Regions from separate parts of the Rhodopseudomonas parapalustris genome, predicted to be linked through region 1. Evidence: predicted binding sites of a transcription regulator. Region 1 holds the regulator's gene; each other region holds the start of a gene.
What was found. The regulator LexA, encoded in region 1, represses DNA repair genes until DNA is damaged. The targets are predictions, from matches to a motif close to TGTTCNNNNTGTGTTCNG.
Positions count from the first base shown of each region.

Region 2: a site for LexA is predicted at 1,839-1,856, ahead of M9H71_RS17865 (helicase-related protein). Genes of this name have one in related genera too.
Region 3: a site for LexA is predicted at 1,884-1,901, ahead of M9H71_RS02615 (DNA recombination protein RmuC). Genes of this name have one in related genera too.
Region 4: a site for LexA is predicted at 4,294-4,311, ahead of radA (DNA repair protein RadA). Genes of this name have one in related genera too.

Region 1 covers NZ_JAMKBZ010000036.1:2,010-7,502, reverse strand. Annotated here, with positions in the region: gene M9H71_RS22345 (ComEC/Rec2 family competence protein) at 22-2,292, shown strand; gene lexA (transcriptional repressor LexA) at 2,326-3,036, opposite strand; gene M9H71_RS22335 (molybdopterin molybdotransferase MoeA) at 3,213-4,424, opposite strand; gene M9H71_RS22330 (hypothetical protein) at 4,619-4,969, shown strand; gene M9H71_RS22325 (acyl-CoA thioesterase) at 4,985-5,464, opposite strand.
Region 2 covers NZ_JAMKBZ010000021.1:69,197-74,689, forward strand. Annotated here, with positions in the region: gene M9H71_RS17865 (helicase-related protein) at 1-1,763, opposite strand, end outside; gene M9H71_RS17870 (DUF3108 domain-containing protein) at 2,065-2,940, opposite strand; gene rpmB (50S ribosomal protein L28) at 3,243-3,548, shown strand; gene M9H71_RS17880 (PAS domain S-box protein) at 3,866-5,493, shown strand, end outside.
Region 3 covers NZ_JAMKBZ010000002.1:126,498-131,990, reverse strand. Annotated here, with positions in the region: gene truA (tRNA pseudouridine(38-40) synthase TruA) at 1-25, opposite strand, end outside; gene fmt (methionyl-tRNA formyltransferase) at 243-1,175, opposite strand; gene def (peptide deformylase) at 1,256-1,783, opposite strand; gene M9H71_RS02615 (DNA recombination protein RmuC) at 1,933-3,159, shown strand; gene M9H71_RS02610 (AmpG family muropeptide MFS transporter) at 3,388-4,686, shown strand; gene M9H71_RS02605 (hypothetical protein) at 4,733-5,149, opposite strand; gene recR (recombination mediator RecR) at 5,169-5,493, opposite strand, start outside.
Region 4 covers NZ_JAMKBZ010000008.1:146,685-152,177, reverse strand. Annotated here, with positions in the region: gene M9H71_RS09885 (SDR family NAD(P)-dependent oxidoreductase) at 1-267, opposite strand, end outside; gene purF (amidophosphoribosyltransferase) at 397-1,926, opposite strand; gene M9H71_RS09875 (CvpA family protein) at 1,950-2,585, opposite strand; gene radA (DNA repair protein RadA) at 2,799-4,256, opposite strand; gene M9H71_RS09865 (NifB/NifX family molybdenum-iron cluster-binding protein) at 4,405-4,797, shown strand; gene M9H71_RS09860 (hypothetical protein) at 4,858-5,118, shown strand; gene alr (alanine racemase) at 5,267-5,493, opposite strand, start outside.

The sequences.
Region 1 (5,493 bases):
GGCGAAGGTGGGGGCGCGGCCTTGCAGCGGCGCGATCGAACCAAGGCACGGACATGGCCGGTCGGCGCCTCGGCCGGCACCGGCGCGCTGTTGGCGTGGGGGCTGACGGCGTGGACTGCGCTGACCGATCGGCTGCGCGTGTGGGCGCGGGCCGAAGCCGGGCCGGGGCGGCTGTTGCCATGGACGCCGGTCGCGTTCGGTGCCGGCATCGCACTGTATTTTGCGGCCGATCACGAGCCGGTCGCCTGGGTCGCCGCTGCGACCGCGGTCGGATTCGCGATCGGGACCTTTCTGCTTCGCCGCACCCGCGCTTTCGCGCCGCTGCTGCTGATCGCGGCGGCGGTGGCGGGCTTTGCCACCGCGACGCTGAAGGCGTCACGGGTTGCGCATCCGGTACTGATCACGCCGGTGTACGCCGCCAAGCTGAGCGGCTTCGTCGAAGTTCGCGAAGAGCGCGAGCGCACCGACCGCTTCGTACTGCGTGTCACCCAGATGCAGGCGGCACGCGCCCCGCCACAGCTCGAGCGGGTGCGACTGTCGGTGAAGAAGGGTAAGGCGCCTGCGGTCGGCAGCTTCGTGACGCTGAAGGCGCGGCTGCAGCCGCCGCTACAGCCGCTGCAGCCGGGCGGCTACGACTTCGCCCGCGATCTGTATTTCCAGGGTATCGCCGCGTCCGGCTTCGTGCTCGGCACGATCACTGTCGAAGCGCCGGCGCAAAGCGGAGGCTGGCGGCTGCGCTATGCCGCCGCGATGCAGGGCTTGCGCGACGCCATCGACGCGCGGATCAGAGCCGCGCTCGACGGCGATACCCGCGCCATCGCCACCGCACTGCTCACCGGCAAGCGCGATGCGATCTCGACACCGGTCAACGATGCGATGTTCGTCTCCGGACTGGGCCATGTGCTGTCGATCTCCGGTTATCACATGGCGGTGGTGGCGGGCGTGGTGTTCTTTGCGCTGCGCGCGCTACTGGCGCTGATCCCGGCGCTCACGGTGACGTTTCCGATCAAGAAGGTCGCGGCTGCCGCAGCGCTCGCGGCCGCTGCGTTCTATCTGTTGCTATCCGGCGCCGAAGTCGCGACCCAGCGCAGCTTTCTGATGACCGCGGTCGTGTTGATCGCGGTGATGGTCGATCGCCGCGCCATCACCTTCCGGACCCTGGCGCTGGCGGCGCTGATCGTGCTGGCGATTGCGCCCGAAGCGCTGGTGCATCCCAGTTTTCAGATGTCGTTTGCCGCCACGCTCGGTCTGGTCGCATTGGTGCAGATCGGGATGCCGGCGCTGTTCGCAGCAGACGACAGCTCGGTGGCGTCGCGGGTGGCGCTGTGGGGCGGGCGGGAGATCGCGCTGCTGACACTCGCTTCGCTGGTCGCAGGCCTCGCGACCATGCCCTACGCCGCCTATCACTTCCACCGCATCACGCCCTACGGCGTGCTCAGCAATCTGGCGGCGATGCCGGTGGTCTCAGCGATCGTGATGCCGGCGGGGCTGCTCGGTCTCGTCGCGATCCCGTTTGGACTCGACGCGCCGTTCTGGCGGATCATGGAATTCGGCATCGACTGGATGACCCTGGTGGCGCAATGGGTGGCGGCGCTGCCCGGCGCGGTCGGCCGCGTCACCGCATTCGGCCCCGGACCGCTGCTACTGGCCACGCTCGCGCTGGTCACGGTTGGTTTGCTGCGCACGCCGCTGCGTTGGAGCGGGGCGCTCGGCCTGATCGGCGCGATCGTCTGGGCGGCGCTGACGCTGCAGCCGGAGGTACTGGTCGCCGGCGACGGCAGGCAGGTCGCGGTGCGCGGCGCCGACGGTCGGCTCCGGCTGATGCAGAGCGGCGCCGATGCGTTCCGGCTCAAGCAATGGCTTGCCGCAGACGCCGATTCCCGCACGCCGGATGATGCCTCGCTTCGCGTCGGTGTGTCCTGCGATGCAGATGGCTGCGTCACGCCGCTCGCGGACGGGCGGCTGGTGGCGCTGTCGCTGCGGCCCGATGGATTGGCCGACGATTGCGCTCGCGCGGCGCTGGTCGTCACCGCGGCGCAGCCGCCGCCGGACTGTGCGGCGCAGGTGCTCGGCGACGATGATCTGCGAACGGGTGGAACGCTGGCGCTGCGACGAAGTGGCGACGCGCCGGCCGTGTTTGTAATCGAGGCAGCCCGGCCCAGGGGGCACAGCCGGCCATGGGCCGAAGCGGCAGCGGACGCGCAGGGCAGGCCGGCCTCGATCAGACGGCCCGCACCGGCAGCATCCGAGGATGCCACTCCGGCGCCGCAGGATCGGACGGGCGACGATTGAGAGTGATGCTCGTTGGAGACCGAACCGCCTGGCTCAGTATTTGCGGTACAGCCCGATCAGCTTGCCCTGAATGCGGACGCGATTGGGCGGCAGGATCCGCACTTCATACGCGGCGTTGGCTGGCTCCAGCGCGATCGAGGCGCCGCGGCGGCGGAACCGCTTCAGCGTGGCTTCCTCTTCGTCGATCAGCGCCACGACGATGTCACCGGTGCTGGCGACGTCGTTCCTCTGGATCAACGCCATGTCGCCGTCGAGGATACCGGCCTCGACCATCGAGTCACCGCGTACTTCGAGCGCGTAATGTTCGCCGCTGCCGAGCATGTCGGCCGGCACGCTGATGGTGTGACTGCGGCTCTGCAGCGCTTCGATCGGCGTACCGGCGGCGATCCGGCCCATCACCGGAACCGCGACGCTGCCGCGATTATGATCGTCTTCGGCCGGCTCCGGGCTCGGCGGCCGAACCTTGCCGAGATTGCCTTCAATCACGCTCGGGGTGAAGCCGCGGCGACCGCCGCTGGGCATGCCGCTGGTATCGGGGAGTTTGATGACTTCGATGGCCCGGGCGCGGTTCGGCAATCGCCGGATGAAGCCGCGCTCCTCCAGTGCCGTAATCAGGCGGTGAATGCCCGACTTCGAGCGCAGATCGAGCGCATCCTTCATCTCGTCGAACGACGGCGGAACCCCGGCTTCCTTCAGCCGCTCGTTGATGAATTTCAACAGCTCAAACTGCTTGCGCGTCAGCATCGGCGATTTCCCATTCGGCGACGACCGGCCGGTTCGAGGTGCGTCTCGGTTCGGACGACGAGTCTGCGTAACAGCCTCATTATCGCCGAATCTCGAAAACAAATCATGAACGGACACTATATGTTCGGGGTGTGTTCCGCAACCTGTTAATCGAACGCCAGGAATTTCACGGGTCGTTATAGCGGGAGCTTAAGGATGACGCAGGGGGAGCCGGCCTGCGCGGGCAGCGCGAATGCCGGACGGACGATCAGCGCCTCGGCCGCCGCGAGCCGTGCCAGCAGCGAGGAGTCCTGGCTGTCGACCGGAGTGGCGACCTGCCGGCCGGCGTCGTCGCGTGCCAGATGGGCCCGTAGATAGTCCTCGCGGGTGTCGTTGGCGGCGAGGTCGGCACCGAGCAGAGCCGACTCGCGGATGTGCGTCGGCTGGCTCATGCCACTGAGCGCGCGGATCAGCGGCACCATGAACAGCACCGCACAGACGTAGGACGACACCGGGTTGCCCGGCAGGCCGATCACCCGCATCGCGCCGAGATGGCCGTGCATCATCGGCTTGCCCGGGCGCATCGCGATTTTCCAGAACGCGATCCGGGTGCCTTCGGCCTCCAGCGCGTCCTTGACCAGATCGTGGTCGCCGGCCGAGGCGCCGCCGGTGGTGACCAGCAAATCGACTCCGAGATCGCGGGCCTGCCGGATCGCCGCCCGGGTCGCTTCGAGCGTATCGGCGGCGATCCCGAGGTTGATCACCTCTGCGCCCTCGGCCTGCGCCAAGGCGCGCAGCGCGTAGCCGTTGGAATAGACGATCTGGCCGGGGGCGGGCGCCGTTCCCGGCATCACCAGCTCGTCGCCGGTGGCCAGCAGCGCCAGCCGCGGCCGACGGTGCACCGGCAGCGCGGCGTGGTTCATGCCGGCGGCAAGAGCAAGGTCGCGGTCGTTGAGCCGGTGGCCCTGATGCAGCAGCACCTGGCCTTCGCGAAAGTCGACCCCTGCGGGGCGGATGTGGCGGCCGAGTCGGACGGCTTCGTTGACCGTGACGTGGTCGCCGTTGCGCAACGTGTCTTCCTGGATCACCACCGCATCGGCGCCCTCGGGGACGACGCCACCGGTGAAGATCCGCAGCGCTTCGCCCGCGCCGATGCCGACCGTGGCAGGGCGGCCGGCGGCGATCTCGCCGATCACCCGCAGCGTCGCCGGCGGCGCCGCGACATCGGCGGCGCGCACGGCGTAGCCGTCCATCGCCGACATCGGCTGCGGCGGCTGGGTGCGGAGCGCGGCGAGGTCGCGCGCCAGCACGCGGCGGTGGGCATCCTCGAGCGCGACCATCTCGATGTCGAGCCCGCGCGCGCCGGCCAGCACCGCGGCGAGCGCTTCGTCGACCGGCATCAAAGCCATCGGGCTCCTCCCTTGCAGGCGAATGAGAATCGAACCGTCCCGATCCGGCTTTAGGTGGCGCGCCGCGACCACGCAAGGCCGCAGCGCCATCGCGGCGCCCCGCGACCTGCCGCCGCGTCGTTCGAAATCATTATTGTCGAACCGTCGCGTCCGCCTGTACCACGTTCCCGGCATCGAGCGGACGGAGCGGGCAGATGGAAGACTTTCCGAAATGGTTCCTGCGGATCATGGTCGTGGTCGGCATCATCGCGTTCGGCTCGGTGTATTGGATGCGCCACGACTGGAGCAAAGGCTGGGCGCCGTCGTTCAACGCCGACGATTACGGCCCGCCGAGCGCGTCCGCGCCTGGAGCCGCTGCACCCGCGGCGCCCCCCGCAGCTTCGACACCGGCGACCACGCCGGCTGCGGCTCCGAGCGAAGCCGCGCGGCCCGCTGCTGCGCCGAGTGGGCAAGCCGGCCGCGCCTATGTGCCGTGCCAGCCGATCGGCCGCACCGCCAAGGGCGAGCTGGTGTATTCGATGGATTGCCGCAACCCGCCGCAGTAACGCGGCGCACCGACGTCAGGCGGACGGCGATGCGTCGTCCGCCTTGATCATCACCGGCAGATAGACGCTCGAGAACTCCGGCGGCAGGCGACGGGGCCGGCCGCTGCTGAGCTCGATGCAGACGAGTTGCCAGCGTCCGCGCATGATGGTGGCGCCGTCGCGCAGCCGGATGAGCTGGAAGCGCCGTTCCATCACCAGCTTGCCGTCGCTGCCATAGATCCAGGTTCCGAGCAGCAGCTCGTCGCCCAAGTGACTCGGCAGCAGGTAGTCGTATTCGCCGCGGCGGATCGCCATCGCTCGGTCGATCCGCTGCCAGTCGGCGAGCGACAGGCCGAGCGCTTCGGAATGCGCCCAGCCGACGCTGTCGCACCAGCGCACATAGACCGAGTTGTTGGTGTGATTGAGACCGTCGATATCGGTCGCCGCCGGCGTCATCGGCAGCGTGAACGGCGCGGGATGATCCCAGGCGAGATCGGCGGCAGCGGTGGTCATCATCACGTCTCGTCGGTCGTTGGTTTCGCGCG
Region 2 (5,493 bases), on a different contig from region 1:
CGCAGCACGTCGTCGGAGCCGACCAGCCGCGCGACCGCATCGCCGGTCCAGCGAATGGTCCCGTCGGAGGTCAGGATGAACTGATCGTCGGGTGCGTTCGACAGCTTTTCGGCGCGCGCGTCGATTTCGCCGGCCAGCGCCTTTTGCGCCGTCGCCTGCAACGCCTTCGCATCCGAGCCGGCCTCGGCCGCATCGGGCGCAAAGGTGAAGCCGTCGAGCCGACCGATTACGTGGCCCTCGACGATCACCTCACCAGTCTTGCCAATTTCCGTATTCAACATCGTGTTTTCCCGCAGGCGGCGCATCAATACACTGGTCCGACGATCGACGAAACGTTCCGTGAGCCGTTCGTGTAACGCATCTGACAATTTATTTTCGATTTCGCGCGATAATCCCTGCCAATGCTCGGGGTCGGTGAGCCAATCGGGGCGGTTGGCCACGAAAGTCCAGGTGCGGATTTGCGCAATTCGGGCCGAAAGCGTGTCGATCCCGCCGTCGGTGCGATCCGCCTGATCGATCTGTGCGGCGAACCAGCTATCCGGAATCCGCCCCTTTTGCATCAAGAAACCGTACAGCGTCATCACCAGCTCGGCATGGGCTGCCGGTGCGATCTTACGGTAATCCGGGACCTGACAGACATCCCATAGCCGTTCTACGGCCGCTTTTCCCTGCGCGATTTCACGCACCTCGCCGTCGCGGGCGACGTGGTCGAGCACGCGGAGATCCTCGGCGACCGGCGCGCGGGTCAAAGCTTCGTGCCGTGGCGACTCGGCCAGCGAGACCTGCAGCGCGCCGATCGAGGCGAAATCCAGCTCGGCGTTGCGCCATTGCAGCATCTTCACCGGCTCGAAGCTGTGGTTCTGCAGGGCATTGACCAGCTCGGGCTCGAACGGTGCGCAGCGCCCGGTGGTGCCGAACGTGCCGTCCCGGGTGGCGCGTCCGGCGCGTCCGGCGATCTGTGCGAACTCCGCCGGGGTGAGGCGGCGAAACTGATAGCCGTCGAATTTGCGGTCCGACGCGAAGGCGACGTGGTCGACGTCGAGGTTGAGTCCCATGCCGATCGCGTCCGTGGCGATCAGGTAATCGACATCGCCGGACTGAAACATCGCCACCTGGGCGTTGCGGGTGCGCGGGCTCAGCGAGCCGAGCACGACCGCGGCGCCGCCGTGCTGGCGCTTGATCAGCTCAGCGATCGCGTAGACCTCGTCGGCCGAGAACGCCACGATCGCGGTCCGGCGCGGCTGCCGGGTCAACTTGCGGTCGCCGGCATATTCGAGCTGCGACAGCCGCGGCCGGGTGACAATGCTGGCGCCGGGCAGCAGCCGCTCGATCATCGGCCGCATCGTTGCGGCGCCGAGCAGCAGCGTTTCATCGCGGCCGCGCCGGCGCAGGATGCGGTCGGTGAAGACGTGGCCGCGCTCGAGATCGGCCGCGATCTGGATTTCGTCCACGGCGAGAAACGACACATCGAGATCGCGCGGCATCGCCTCGACGGTCGAAACCCAGTAACGCGGTTTGGAGGGTTTGATCTTCTCCTCGCCGGTCACCAGCGCCACCGCATGGGCGCCGACCTTGTCGACGATCTTGTTGTAGACCTCGCGCGCCAGCAGCCGCAGCGGCAGGCCGATCAGGCCGGAGGGGTGCGCGACCATCCGTTCAATCGCCAGATGGGTCTTGCCGGTATTGGTCGGCCCCAGCACCGCGGTCACACCTGCGCCGGGGACGCGGTCATTGGTAAACGCTTCAGGATACAGATTGGGCATTTCGACTGGATTTCTGCGTGGTCGCGGTCAGATGTGTGTCACATTGCGACGCCGCAGCAATCGCCGATTAAGGGCTGGAACGAGTCCGGAACGAAACGCGGCCGAATCGCTGACTCGCTCGAAGTCGGGCGCGGTTGCCCCAATATCTCGTACCGAAGTCGGGCGCGCGCTCAAGATCAGGTGAAAAGACAGGCCGAAATCCTCTTGGCCGGGATGAGCCCGCGGCGACTCATGCGTTCCGGGATTCCGCCGGGAGTCAACACGATTCAAAGCCGTCGGCAGGAAAGCGGGGCGCCACGCGTTATTGCGTCCGGGAGGCCGATTTCGGCGGAGACGCCTGGGTGATAAATTGCGTCGCTTCCAGCACCGCATTGCCGAGTGGCGTCGGGATCTTCAGCTTGTAGGGCGCCAGCACGCGGGTGCCGGCGATCGGCGCAAGCCAGACTTCCATGTCGCGCTGCTTGGTCAGATATTTGATCGCGGCGCGGTCCGGGATGTAGCCGGAGACCGGATTGAAATACACCGCACAGACAAGAGCCGGTCCGCGATAGCCCTTTTCGGCTTTCACCGTTTCGGTGCGCTTGTATTCCATCCGCAGATCGTAGCGCATCCGGCCATCGAAGATCGGTGACGACACCCGGCACGAATCCGGGCTGAGCAGATCTCCTGTGCCGGGCACGCGCAGAAACGACGCTGTCATAGGATCAATCACGCCGCGGCGGTGCGCATCGGTCACCGGAATGCGGTCATCGTCCGGGGGCGGCTCGGGCTCGATGCTCGAATCCTTGACGTTTCCGTTGGCGAGCGTGATCCGGATGGTCTCGGTCTTTTTGCCGCCGGTGATGCTCGCCATGTAGTTGCCTGGCACCAACTGGCCGTTGATCACCCGGCCCTGGGCTTCGCCGCGGCCATGGCCACTGGAGAAGGCCTGCATGACGCCCGATGTGGCGCCGGTGGCTGACGCCGAATAGAAATCGTCGTCGATCTGGATCACCCAGGCGCCCTTGCCGACCTCGATGCCGGCGAGCGAGGCTTCGTAACGGGCGTCGAGCTTGCCCTGCGCAACCGCAGGCGCCGTCGTCAGAACGGCGGCGCCGGCCAACAGCCCGGCCAGACCGGCATGCCGGATCAGCGCGGAAGTGGTTTGGGTGGCGTCGCGGCGGATGCTGGTGCTCACAAACGATGTCCTGCCTGGCGCCGGGCGCGCTGTCGATGGGTCAACGCGCACCGGGCCGATCAGTTGATGTCGGAACCGATTACGTCCTTTATATGGTGTCAGATGCTTGATGGCGCGGACAATTCCGCGTATCGCCGAGCACCGCTCGGCAGTTCCCGATTCGCCAATTTCGGGTTCCGGCGCAGCCGTCGCTTGACGCTGCGCCCGAGCCCTTTTATAGGTCCGCGGTTCCTGAAAACGGACGAATGATGAAGCCCCGTGCCTGCTGGTGGGCCGGCGGGGGATGACAGAGGATTTTCGCCATGTCTCGGCGCTGCGAACTGACCGCCAAGGGTGCCCAGGTCGGCCACAAGGTCAGCCATTCGAACATCAAGACCAAGCGGCGGTTCCTGCCCAACCTGGTCAACGTCACTTTCCTGTCGGACGCGCTCGGTCGCGCGGTGCGGCTGCGGGTTTCGACCCACGCGCTGAAGAGCGTCGACCATCGCGGTGGTCTCGACGCCTATCTGCTCAAGGCTCGCGAAGCCGAGCTGTCGCCGAAGGCGGTGGAGCTGAAGCGCGCGATCGCCAAGAAGACGGCAGGCGCGCCGGTTGCTGCGGCGAGCTGATCGCCGCTTCGCCAACTGGACTGATCTAGATTTAGGCGGCCGGGTCGTTCGACCCGGCCGTTTTGTCGTGCGCGCTATCCAGGCAAGGGGCGGCCTCAAGGGCGACTGAATGTCAGAGACTGGGGTGTGACGCCCCCGTATCACTACCAGGAATATACATTTGTTCGAATCACGTATTTTCCCGAGGTGACGGAGCGGGCGGCCGATCGCACAACTTCTCTCCTTCAGTGGGATCGCTCAATGGATTGCGTACCGCAGCAGAAGCCGTCGCCGGCGTCACGGTGAGTGCCGGTTTGGTCACCATTGCAGGGGCCTTCATGAAACTGTCGACCCGGCTGACCCTCGCCATGGTAGCGCTGGTCTTGGTGACCACCGCGGTCCTCGGATTTCTGAACTACCAAAACGTCGTCGACCTGGTGATGCCGCGAGCGCTGCTGCGGCTGCAAACGCACGCGGAGCTCAATGCTCTGCTGATCGAGACGTCGCTCAAGAGTACCCATGCGGATGCTGTCGGCGCGCAGTCTTCGGCGGCGTTGCGCGATCTTCTGATCGCCCGGCGCGACAGCATCCAAAGCACCGGCGCCGAACCCGCGAATTGGCGCAAACGAATCGAGGAGCGCTTTCTCGCCGAAATGGCCGCCAAGCCGAGCTGCGCGGTTCTGCGCATCATCGGTCCGGAGGATGGCGGCCGCGAATTGGTACGGGTCGATCGGCGCGGCCCGAACGGCAGCAGTCAGGCGGTGGCGCCCTCTGAACTGAACCGGCGCGGGGATCGCTCCTACTTCAAAGAGGCAATGGCGCTGCCACCGAACCGGGTGGCGATTTCGAAGATCGAGCTCAACAAGACCGCGCCGACGCCGGAGGCGCCTCGCGTGCCGACGATACGGACGATGGTGCCGATCGACGCCGCCGACGGCACCCGGCTCGGGATCTTCGTGATCAATACCGATCTGCGCAGACTGTTCGACAGAGTCCGCGAGAGCACCGATGGCAGCAGTACGATTTATGTCGTCAACGCGGACGGCGATTACCTGTTGCACCCCGAACGGTCGCGCGAGTTCGGTTTCGATCTCGGCCAACCCAGCCGGATCCAGGACGACTTCCCGCGCCTGGCCGATCTGCTGCTCGCCGGAAACGCCGGCGAGATCCAGCCGACGCTGGTCACAGATCGGGCCGGCGCTCGGTTCGGCGTGGGATGGGACTGGACCGAACTGCCGAACGGCCCACGGCTCGCGGTGGTCGAGACGCGGCCGTATGCGTCGCTGACGTCGGTGCAAACGGCGGTCAGGAATTCCACCGTGCTGGGTGGAACGGTGGCGATCCTTGTGGCGATGCTGATGGCGTTTCCGCTGGCGCGCTCGCTGACCCGCCCCTTGGTGCGGATCACCGATTCGATCGTGGCGTTTGCCTCGAGCGGCGTGCCGGTCGAGGTGAAGACCGGCGGCGGCCACGAAATCAACATGCTGGCCGAGGCCTTCACGCGGATGGCGTCGGAATCCCAGCGCAAGGCCGTCGCGCTTGCCTCCGAAGTCGAGCAGCGTTCGCGGATCGCCGAAGTGCTACAAAACACCATCGACAACATGGTCGATCCGGTGCTGGTCGCCGATGCCGGGGGCATGGTGATCCTGACCAACCCTGCGGCGCGGGAGACCTTCGGGCAACTATCCGGCGTCGGCATGCTCAACACTACCCGATCGTTCCACCGGTTCGACGCGAACGGCAATCCGATGGTGCAAGATCAGTCGCCGTTGTTGCGCGCCTTTCGCGGCGAGACGATCGTCAATTTCGAGTTCGCGGTGCAACCGATCGGCTTCGATCGCCGCTCGTATCTGATTGCCAACGGTCGCCCGCTCCGGAACGAGGCCGGCGAGATCCAGGGCGCGGTGATGGTGTATCACGACATCACCAAGACCAAGAAGGCCGAGGAGGCGCTCCGTCGCAGCGA
Region 3 (5,493 bases), on a different contig from region 1:
CGATGGTGAGTTTGTAGCGGGGCATGCTTCTCTTGTTTCGGCGAACGCGCTTGTGGCCCTGAGCAGAGCGCAAGCCCCACGCCGCCACGTCATCGCCCGGCTCGACCGGGCGACCCAGTATTGCAGAGCGATGGTTATCAATCACGGGCGCTCTGGGATACTGGGCCACCCGCTTTCGCGGGTGGTGACGGCCGAGAATGGGGTGGCGCCCCTGCGACAACGCTGAGCGCAGGGTTCGTGCTTCAACCCACCCGCACGCCCTTCGCGATCGGCGTGCCGCGCAGGAAGTCCTCGGCGGTCATCGGCTGCTTGCCGGCGCGCTGCAATTGCACCACCCGGATCGCGCCGCCCTCGCAAGCGATGGTGAGATCATCGCCGATCAGTTCGCCCGGCGTCCCGCGCCCCTCGGCGAGCGCGCAGCGCAGCACCTTGATCCGCACCGGCGCGCCATCGATCGGCAGTTCGCACCAGGCCCCCGGAAACGGCGAGAGACCGTGAATGTGGCGTAGCACCGCCCGCGCCGGCTGGGCAAAATCGATCTTCGCCTCGGCCTTGTCGATCTTGGCCGCGTAGGTGACGCCGTCTTCGGGCTGCTTGGTGAGCTGCAGCTGGTCGCGCTCCAGCGCCGCCATCGCCCGCACCATCAGATCGGCGCCGAGCCGCGCCAGCGCATCGTGCAGCTCGGTGACGGTCATCGCGTCGGTGATGGCGATCCGCTCGGCCATCGCGACGTCACCGGTGTCGAGGCCGATATCCATCTTCATCACCATCACGCCGGACTCCGCGTCGCCCGCCATGATGGCGCGATTGAGCGGCGCGGCCCCTCGCCAGCGCGGCAGCAGCGAGCCGTGGAGATTGTAACAGCCGAGCGGCGGAGCATCGAGAATCGGCTGCGGCAGAATCATGCCGTAGGCCACCACGACGGCGGCGTCGGCCTCGTGGGCGCGAAACTCCGCCTGCGCATCCTCGGTCTTGAGCGTCTTCGGCGTCAGCACCGGGATGCCGAGCCGGTGCGCGGCCAGCGCCACCGGCGTCTCCTGCAGCTTCATGCCGCGGCCGGCCGGCTTCGGCTCGCGGGTGTAGACCGCGACGATGTCGTGGCCATAGGCCGACAGCGCCAGCAGGGTCGGCACCGCGAACTCGGGCGTGCCCATGAAAACCAAGCGAAGAGGCATGACGTGAGGGTCCCGTGCAGGTCTGGGCCGACGGTGGGCCGCGCGGCCGCAACGCGTCGGCCGGTCACCTTGCCGAGCGCTCAGACGTATTTGATACCGCGCTTGGCGGCCTTCTCGAACTTGCGGATCACCATCGCGCGTTTCAGCTTCGACAGGTGGTCGACGAACAGCACGCCGTTGAGATGGTCGATCTCGTGCTGGATGCAGGTCGCGAACAGGCCGTCGGCGTCCTCTTCCTTCACGTTGCCGTCGAGATCGGTGAAGCGGATCCGCACCGTCTTCGGGCGCTCGACCTCGGCATAGTATTCCGGGATCGACAGGCAGCCTTCCTCGTAGACGTTCATCTCAGCGGACGCGCCGACGATCTCAGGATTGATGAAGGCACGCGGATCGCTCTTGCCGTCACCCTCCTTGCGAACAATGTCCATCGTGATCAGCCGCACCGGCTCGGCGATCTGAATCGCCGCCAGTCCGATCCCGGGCGCCTCGTACATGCTCTCGAACATGTCGTCGGCGAGCTTGCGGATCTCGCTCGTCACCTCGGCGACGGGCTTGGAGATTTCACGCAGCCGCTTATCGGGCAGGATGATGATTTCGCGTAAGGCCATGGCGGCGATTTAAGCGGCGACGGCGGTCCGGTCAATCCGGGACCGAACGGAGCCTCTGCCACTTTCGGCGCGGCCGGGCTTAAAGGTCTGTTCAGCGCCCCGTTCTATCTTCGTTCCCCATGAGCGTGCAATCTGCGACACCGGCGGCGATGGATCAGATCCTGTTCAGGTTCGGTGACCTCCCGATCAGCGTCGGCATGGCCGGCGCGGCTTTTGCAGCCGTGGCGCTGGCGCTGCTCGCGATCATCGCCGTGCTGGTCGCACGCGGCAGCGCCGTGCGGCGGGGTGCAGAGATCGACCAACGGCTGGCGTTGTTGATGCGGGCGCAGCACGAGGCCAACGGCCGGGTCGATGCGATGGGCCGGGCGCTCGCCGGCCGCCAGGCCGAGATGGCGCGGGCGATGAGCGAACGGCTCGACAGCGTCACCCACCGGTTCGGCCAGTCGCTGACGCAGTCGACCCGCTACACCATGCAGAGCCTGCAGGCGCTGCACGAGCGTCTCGGCATCATCGACCGCGCCCACGACAACCTCACCGAACTGACCGATCAGGTGACGACGCTGCGCGACGTGCTCGCCAACAAGCAGGCGCGCGGCGCGTTCGGCCAGGCGCGCATGGAAACGATCGTGCAGGACGGGCTGCCGAAGGGCTCGTTCGCGTTCCAATACACCCTGTCGACCGGCAAGCGGCCGGATTGCGTGGTGCTGATGCCGGATCAGCCGCCGTTGTGCATCGACGCCAAATTCCCGCTGGAGGCAGTCACCGCACTGCGCGAGGCGCGGACCGACGAGGAGAGAAAGTCGGCCTCGCAGCGGCTGCGCACCGACGTGATGCGCCATGTCGACGACATCGCGTCGAAATACCTGATCCCGGGCGAGACCCAGGATACCGCGCTGATGTTCGTGCCGTCGGAGTCGGTCTATGCGGAGATCCACGACGGCTTCGACGACGTGATCCAGAAGGCTTACCGTGCCCGCGTCGTGCTGGTGTCGCCGTCGCTCTTGATGCTGGCGATCCAGGTGATGCAGCAGATCCTGAAAGACGCGCGGATGCGCGACGCCGCCGACCAGATTCGCACTGAAGTGCTCAGCCTGTCCGACGATCTGGCGCGGCTGCGCGAGCGCGTCACCAAGCTGCAGACCCATTTCGGCCAGGTCAACGACGACGTCCGCCAGATCCTGATCTCGGCCGACAAGATCGAACGCCGCGCTGCGCGAATCGAGGAGCTGGATTTTACGGCGCCCGAAGCGGCCGCACCGATGGCGTCGGCCGAAGCACACACCTCGGCATCGAGCCACGAGGCGCCGCTCGCCCCGGACCGCGCCGACCTATTCGCCTCGCGCGCCTTCAAGATCGACGAGGTCACATCGGCCTGAGGCCACGCCACGCCCCCACCGTCATCGCCCGCATACGCGGGCGATGACGTCTGGTTCGTGGTCACGGCTTCGAGCGACATGATGGCCATGATCTAAAAGCGCGGGCTCTCCGGCGGCATGCCCGCCCGCCGTCGAATCTGTTACCCCTTCGCCATGACCTCGTCCGACACCCCACCGAACGCCTCACTCGCGCCGATCGACAGGCCCAAGCCGGGCTGGCGCGAGGCGATGGCGGTATACTTGCAGCCGCGGGTGCTGGTGGTGCTGTTTCTCGGCTTCGCGTCGGGGCTGCCGTTGGCGCTGTCCGGCTCGACGCTGCTCGTATGGATGCGGGAATCTGGCGTCGATCTCGGCACCATCGGGTTGTTCGCGCTGGTCGGCACCCCCTACACGCTGAAGTTCATCTGGGCGCCGCTGGTCGATGCGCTGCACCTGCCGCTGTTCACCCGCACCTTCGGGCGCCGGCGCGGCTGGCTGGTGTTCGTGCAATTGTTGCTGATCGCCGCGATCCTGCTGCTGGCGCTGACCGATCCGGCGAAGTCGCCGCTGTTCGTGGCGATCGGCGCGTTGCTGGTCGCCGCCGCCTCGGCGACTCAGGACATCGTCATCGACGCCTTCCGCGTCGAGAGCCTGCCGGAAGACGAACAGGCCGCCGGCATGGCGTCCTACGTGGCTGCCTACCGGATCGGCATGCTGATCTCGACCGCGGGCCTGCTGTTCCTGGTCAGCGCCTATGAGGGCACCGGGCTGACGCGCAGCACGGCGTGGATGTGGGGCTATGTGACGATGGCCGCGATGGTGCTGATCGGCACCGTCACCGCCCTGTTCGCCACCGAGCCGGAGCAGTCGCGCCGCGCCGAAGCGGCGACCAGCGGCGAAAGCGGATTCAAACGGGTGGTCCACGCGGCGCTCGGCGCCTTCACCGAATTTCTCACCCGCAAGGATGCGCTCACCGCCCTCGCCTTCGTGGTGCTGTTCAAGTTCACCGACGCGTTCTCCGGCACCATGACGGCGCCGTTCGTGATCGATCTCGGCTATTCGCGCAACGACTACGCGGCGATCGTCAAAGGCGTCGGCCTGATCGCGACGCTGGTCGGCGGATTCGCCGGCGGCTACCTGGCGCGACGCTACTCGCTGGTCGCCAGCCTGTGGATCGGCGCTGTGCTGCAGGCGGTTTCGAATTTGGCGTTCGCCTGGCTGTCGACCGTCGGGATCAACCAATGGGCGCTGGCGCTGGCGATCTCGGTCGAGAACTTCACCGGCGCGATCGGCACCGTGATCTTCGTCGCCTATCTGTCGGCGCTGTGCCAGAATCCGCTGCACACCGCGACCCAATACGCGCTGCTCACCGCACTCGCCGCCGTCGGCCGAACTTATTTGTCGGCGAGCGCCGGCTACGTAGCGCAAGCCACCGGCTGGCCGGCATTCTTCATGATCAGTGTGGTGGTCGCGGCGCCCAGTCTGGTGCTGCTGGCCTTCTTGCAGCGTCGCGGCCATTTCGCCGCACTCGGCCCGGTGAAGGTATAGCTGGACGCGACGCCAGCTTCTCGCCGTGGCTGCGAGAACCCGTCGCTTACTTCACCAAACTCCACTTGGTCACCACCGCCTCGCTCATCTGGCCGGGCTCGTTGGCGCACGCAACCGAGCTGACCTTCAACGCGACCTGCTTGCCGCGGTGCGATTTGAGCAGCGCCGCCTGGGCATCGTCGGCGGGGACGATCTGGAAGGTTTCCGGGCCGTTCTCGAGGTTGCAGAGGCCGGACGGCGCCGGCAACCGGCGCGGATCGCTGACGAGCTGATACACCGGGCCCTTCTTGCCCCTGGCCCGGGTCTTCAACGCGTTCAGCTCGCCACTGAGGATGTCGCCGACTCGCAGCGTGGTCGGCTTCGGCAGCGCCGCCTGCGCTGAATCCTGCGCCGACACCGCGGAGGCGGCGAACGTCAGGGCGAGCGCGGCAATCGTCGAGAGCGGGTAACGGAATCGAGTCATCAGGTCCAATCCGGTTGAGTCAGAACAAGGTACGCTGTCGCATCGCCGCCGACAGCGTTCCTTCGTCGAGATAGTCGAGTTCACCGCCGACCGGCACGCCGTGCGCGAGCCGGGTCACTTTGACATTGGCGTCCTGCAACAGGTCGGTGACGTAATGTGCGGTGGTCTGGCCGTCGACCGTGGCGTTGAGCGCCAGGATGATCTCGGCGACGCCGGGATCGTGCGCCCGCTTCACCAGAGCCTCGATCGTCAGATCCTCGGGACCGACGCCGTCGAGCGGTGACAGCGTCGCCCCGAGAACGTGGTACCGGCCGTTTGTGGCAGAGGCGCGTTCGAGTGCCCAC
Region 4 (5,493 bases), on a different contig from region 1:
CAGGATGTCGAGCTTGCCGTGACGTTCGTAAATGGTCCCACCGAGACGGCCGATCGCCTGGTAATCGGTGAGGTCGAGCGGGACCAGCGTCAGCGGATGGCCGCCGTCCTTGCGCACCTCGTCGTCGAGCTCCTCAAGCCCGCCCTGGGTGCGAGCGACGGCGATGACGTGCGCGCCGGCCTTGGCGAGCGCCTTGGCGGTGGCGTAGCCGATGCCGCGCGAGGCGCCGGTGACGAGAGCAATACGGGAAGCGAGAGGTTGGGTCATGACAGGTCCGGCTTAAGATATATCGCGCATTGTCATACGCGGACCGGACCCAAGTATCCATCCTCTAAAAGAGGTATCGCAGGCGTCGTCATCGGCAGAGCCGATGACGACATCAAAGCGATCGCCGGGTCAGCTTGCTTCAGCGAGCAACGAGAGTTGCCGCGGCGTCGACTCGGTCTGATTGTGGTCGGTGAGGCCGGTCGGATAGTCGCCGGTAAAGCAGTGGTCGGTGAACTTCGGCAGCGCCGGATCGCGACCCGGCTCGCCCATCGCGCGATAGATTCCGTCGACCGACAGGAACGCCAGCGTGTCGGCGCCGATCAGGTCGCGCATTTCTTCGAGCGAATGAGTTGCGGCGAGCAGACCTGCGCGGTCCGGGGTGTCAATGCCGTAATAGTCGGGATGGGTGATCGGCGGCGAGGCGATGCGGAAGTGCACCTCACGGGCGCCCGCATCGCGCATCATTTTCACGATCTTCTTCGAGGTGGTGCCGCGGACGAGGCTGTCGTCGATCAGCACGATCCGCTTGCCTTCGATCGCAGCGCGGTTGGCCGAATGCTTCATCCGCACGCCGAGTTCGCGCACGCTCTGGGTCGGCTGGATGAAGGTGCGGCCGACATAATGGTTGCGGATGATGCCGAGTTCGAACGGCACGCCGGATTGGCGCGAATAGCCGATCGCGGCCGGCACGCCGGAATCCGGCACCGGCACCACCACGTCGGACTCGACGTGGCTCTCGAGCGCGAGCTGCGCGCCGAACGCCTTGCGGACGTCGTACACCGAACGGCCGCCGACCACCGAATCCGGCCGCGCGAAGTAGATGTACTCGAAGATGCAGGGGCGGGGCGGCTGCGGCGGGAACGGCTTGTGGCTGGTGACGCCGTGGCGATCGAACACCACGACTTCGCCGGGCTCGACGTCGCGGACGTAATGCGCGCCGATGATGTCGAGCGCACAGGTCTCCGACGCCAGGATCGGGCAGCCGTCGAGTTCGCCGAGCACCAGCGGGCGGATGCCGAGCGGATCGCGGGCGCCGACCAACTTCTTGTTGGTCAGCGACACCAGCGAATAGGCGCCTTCCAGCGCGCGCAGCGACTCGATGAAGCGCTCGATGAAGCGAGTCTTCTTGGAGTGCGCGACCAAGTGCAGGATCACCTCGGTATCGGTGGTCGACTGCATGATCGCGCCGCTGCGGATCAGCTCACGGCGCAGGGTAAGGCCGTTGGTGAGGTTGCCGTTGTGACCGACCGCAAAGCCGCCGGCGTTGAGCTCGGCGAACAGCGGCTGCACGTTGCGCAGGATGGTCTCGCCGGTGGTCGAATAGCGGACGTGGCCGATCGCCGAGGTGCCCGGCAGCCGTGCGATCACGTCGGCGCGCGAGAAGGTGTCGCCGACGAGGCCGAGCCGGCGCTCGGAATGAAACCGGCCATTGTCGAACGAGACGATGCCGGCGGCTTCCTGACCGCGGTGCTGTAGGGCGTGCAGGCCGAGCGCGGTGATCGCGGCGGCATCGGGGTGTCCGAAAATGCCGAACACGCCGCACTCTTCGCGCAGCGTGTCACCGTCGGTATCGAAAACGGTATCGTCGAGGATGTGTTGGTCGCGAGCGTCCGAAGCGGGCGTTGCGGCGTCGTCGGAAGAGCTGGGCATCGCGTCCATCGCGCCTTTCATGTGGGACACGCTCAACGCGTGGCCGGTTTGCCCTCTATCAGCTTTTTCAGGCCGTCACGGGCGGGTTTGCTGTAGCCGTCACTGGTGCCGGGAGCAGCCGAATCGTCGGTCTGCTGCTGCTCGTCCTCCGGCTTGTTCTTCTTGAACCGCTTCAAGATGGTATTTTCAGGGTCATCCGGCAAGAACGTCATCAGCCAATCGCCGGTTCCCTGCAGAACGGTGCGCGACTTGGCGTTGGTGACCCATTCGGGGCGCTGCTTGTCCGGCACCAGCCAGTTGAAGAACAGATACGCCACCACCACGATCAAAAGGCCGCGGGCGAGGCCGAACAGGAAGCCGAGGGTGCGGTCGAGCGCGCCAATGCGCGAATCCAGGATCATGTCCGAGATCCGCACCGTGATGATCGACACGATGATCAGGGTGCCGAGGAAGACGCCGGCGATCACCACCACGGCTGCGACCGTCTCGGACGAGAAATAGGTCCGCGCCATCGGCATCAGTTTCTGGAACGCATAGAGCGTGACCAGAGCAGCGGCGCCCCAGGCCGCGATCGACAGCACTTCGCGCATGAAGCCGCGCACCATCGCGAGCAGGCCCGATACCAACATCACCGCGAGAACAACGAGATCAAGGATGGTAATGGGCATCGGCAGGTCAGGTCCGCTCGGTCAGCACAACGGCGAATCGGCGTGCACGGTATCGGCACAGGTGACGGTGGTATGGCACGCGGCGCAAGGTCAGAAAACTGTTCCGGTCCGCCTCGTCACAGCAATGTTCCGCTGGGTTAAGGCTTGGTGGCCGGAGACGTTCAGCTTGCGCGGGCGTTGTATAGCGGCGCGTCTTGCAAACGTCACGCCGCTTCAGCCCTCCTGGCGCCGGAATCGCGCCGGTGTGGCATTTGAGGCAGCTTTCGTCCGCGGCGAACCGTCGTCGTCACCGCGCCGCGTGCCGCGCGCCGCGATGTCCGCAACCAGACTGGAGAGGCCGCCGACGGACTGCAGCGCCAGACCGGCATCGGCCGGGGAATCGCCCCGGGTCTGTTCGGGCAGCACCGCGCGGGCAAAGCCGAGCTTGGCGGCTTCCTTCAGTCGCGCCGGGGTCTGCGCCACCGGCCGAACCGCGCCCGACAGCGAGATCTCGCCGAAATACACTGCATCGGTCGGCAGCGGCGCATTCGCCAGGGATGATACCAGGGCCGCGGCAGCGGCGAGGTCGGCGGCGGGTTCGTTGATGCGCAGGCCGCCGGCGACGTTGAAGTAGACGTCGTAGCCCGACAGTTTGACCCCGCAATGCGCCTCCAGCACCGCGAGCACCATCGACAGCCGCGCCGAATCCCACCCAACCACTGCGCGGCGCGGCGTGCCGAGCGTCGACGGCGCCACCAGTGCCTGCAATTCGACCAGCACCGGACGGGTGCCTTCGATGCCGGCAAACACGGCAGTGCCGGGCGAGCCGAGGTCGCGCTCGGACAGAAACAGCTCCGACGGGTTACTGACTTCGCGAAGGCCAAGGCCGGTCATCTCGAACACGCCGATCTCGTCGGTCGGGCCGAAGCGGTTCTTCACCGAGCGCAGGATGCGGAACTGCTGCGAGCCTTCGCCTTCGAACGACAGCACCGCGTCGACCATATGCTCGACGACGCGGGGGCCGGCGATCTGGCCGTCCTTGGTGACGTGGCCGACCAGGATGATCGCCGCGCCGGTCTTCTTGGCGAAGCGGATCAGCGCCTGCGCCGAGGCGCGCACCTGCGTCACCGTACCGGGCGCGGACTCGACGGTGTCGGTCCACATCGTCTGAATCGAGTCGATGACGATCAGCTTTGGCGTCGTGCCTTCGGACAGCGTTGCGACGATGTCTTCGACCGACGTTTCAGCCGCGAGTTCTACCGGCGCGGAGGCAAGGCCCAGCCTTTCGGCGCGCAGCCGGACCTGCGCGATCGCTTCTTCGCCGGAGATGTACACGGTGCGATGCCCGGCCTTGGCCATCAGGCTGGTCGCCTGGGTCAGCAGCGTCGACTTGCCGATACCGGGATCGCCGCCGACCAGCAGCACCGAGCCACGCACGAAGCCGCCGCCGGTGACACGGTCGAGCTCGGCCATGCCGGAGGCCAGGCGAGGGGCGTCGTTGCTCTTGCCGGCCAGCGATTCCAGCCTGAACGTCCGGCCGCGGCGCTTGGCGCGGATCGACACCGGGACCGCGTTGTCGCCGGCTTCCTCGACCAGCGTATTCCACTCGCCGCACGCCTCGCATTTGCCCTGCCAGCGATTGAACGCCGCGCCGCAGTTCTGACAGATGAAGGAAGAGGAGGCTTTGGCCATCGCGTGCTCGGCTGGACCGGGACAGATGCGTTATTGATGTTCATAGTTTGTTCTATTCGTCAACGGTCCAGCAGACAGGCGCCGAGGTTTGGTCGAGAATGCTGTGAGCTCGGGCGTCCGCCTTGAGTACGATTGGGACCGACCGCACATGAAGATCGCCATTCCGACCCAGGACTGGGCCACGATCAGCGGCCACGCCGGGCAGGCGTCGCGCTGGATGGTGTACGATCTTTCGGAGCATCGCGACGGCCGGCCGCTGCCGCCGCCGTCGCGTGTCGAACTGACCAAGGAACAGCTGCCGCATTATTTCAAGGACGACGGCCCGCATCCGCTCGACGGCGTCGAGCTGATCGTTGCCGGCAGCGCCGGCGACGGCTACGTCCGCCACATGAAGAAGCGCGGCGCCGACGTAGTACTCACCGGCGAGACCGACCCGGCGACCGCGATCGATCTTATCATCAAGGGCGAGACGCTGCCCGACCAGCGCTTCGACATCACCACCACGCTGTGCCGGCTGCGGGATATGTTCTCCCGGCACTGACGGCGGTTCGGCTCGCGTGGGCCATAGGCGGCTCGCCCGAAAGCACTTTAGAATAGTCCGATGATGCGTAACGATCGGGACAAGCGGGACTACGAGCGGCGGAAATGGCGTCAGGTCGCCGGCCATTTCGGGATGGGCGCGGCATTCGGGGCGCTGTTTGCGGCGATCGTGCTGTACAACAATTACTTCGGGCTGTCGGGCGTGATCGACACCAGTGAGGCGCCGACCTTGGTGCGGATCATCTTCGTGGTTGGTGTCGCCGGATCGTTCGCCTTCATGGCGGCGATCACCGGATTTCTGTTTTTGGTGCACGAAGACTGAGCCGCACCTGACGCGCGGCCTCAGGGATGATCGCAAGCTATCTCCACGTCATTGCGAGGAGCGCAGCGACGAAGCAATCCACGAACTCAGTGTTCGGCGCCTGGATTGCTTCGCTTCGCTCGCAATGACGTTGGCGGGTGGCGCTTTCTCAGCTCGCCGGAACTGCCGGTTCGGCTGATGCGACCGGCTCAGCCATCGTCTTGGCGTCGCCACCTTTGTAGATCCGGGAATAGCGCCGGCCGAGGCTGGTCAGCACCTCGTAGCCGATCGTGCCGAAGTGATGGCCGAGTTCGTCGACGGTGATGCCTTCGCCGATCAGTGTCGCCATCTGGCCGCGGCGTACCGCGTTGGCGGGGAGGTCGGTGACGTCCACCG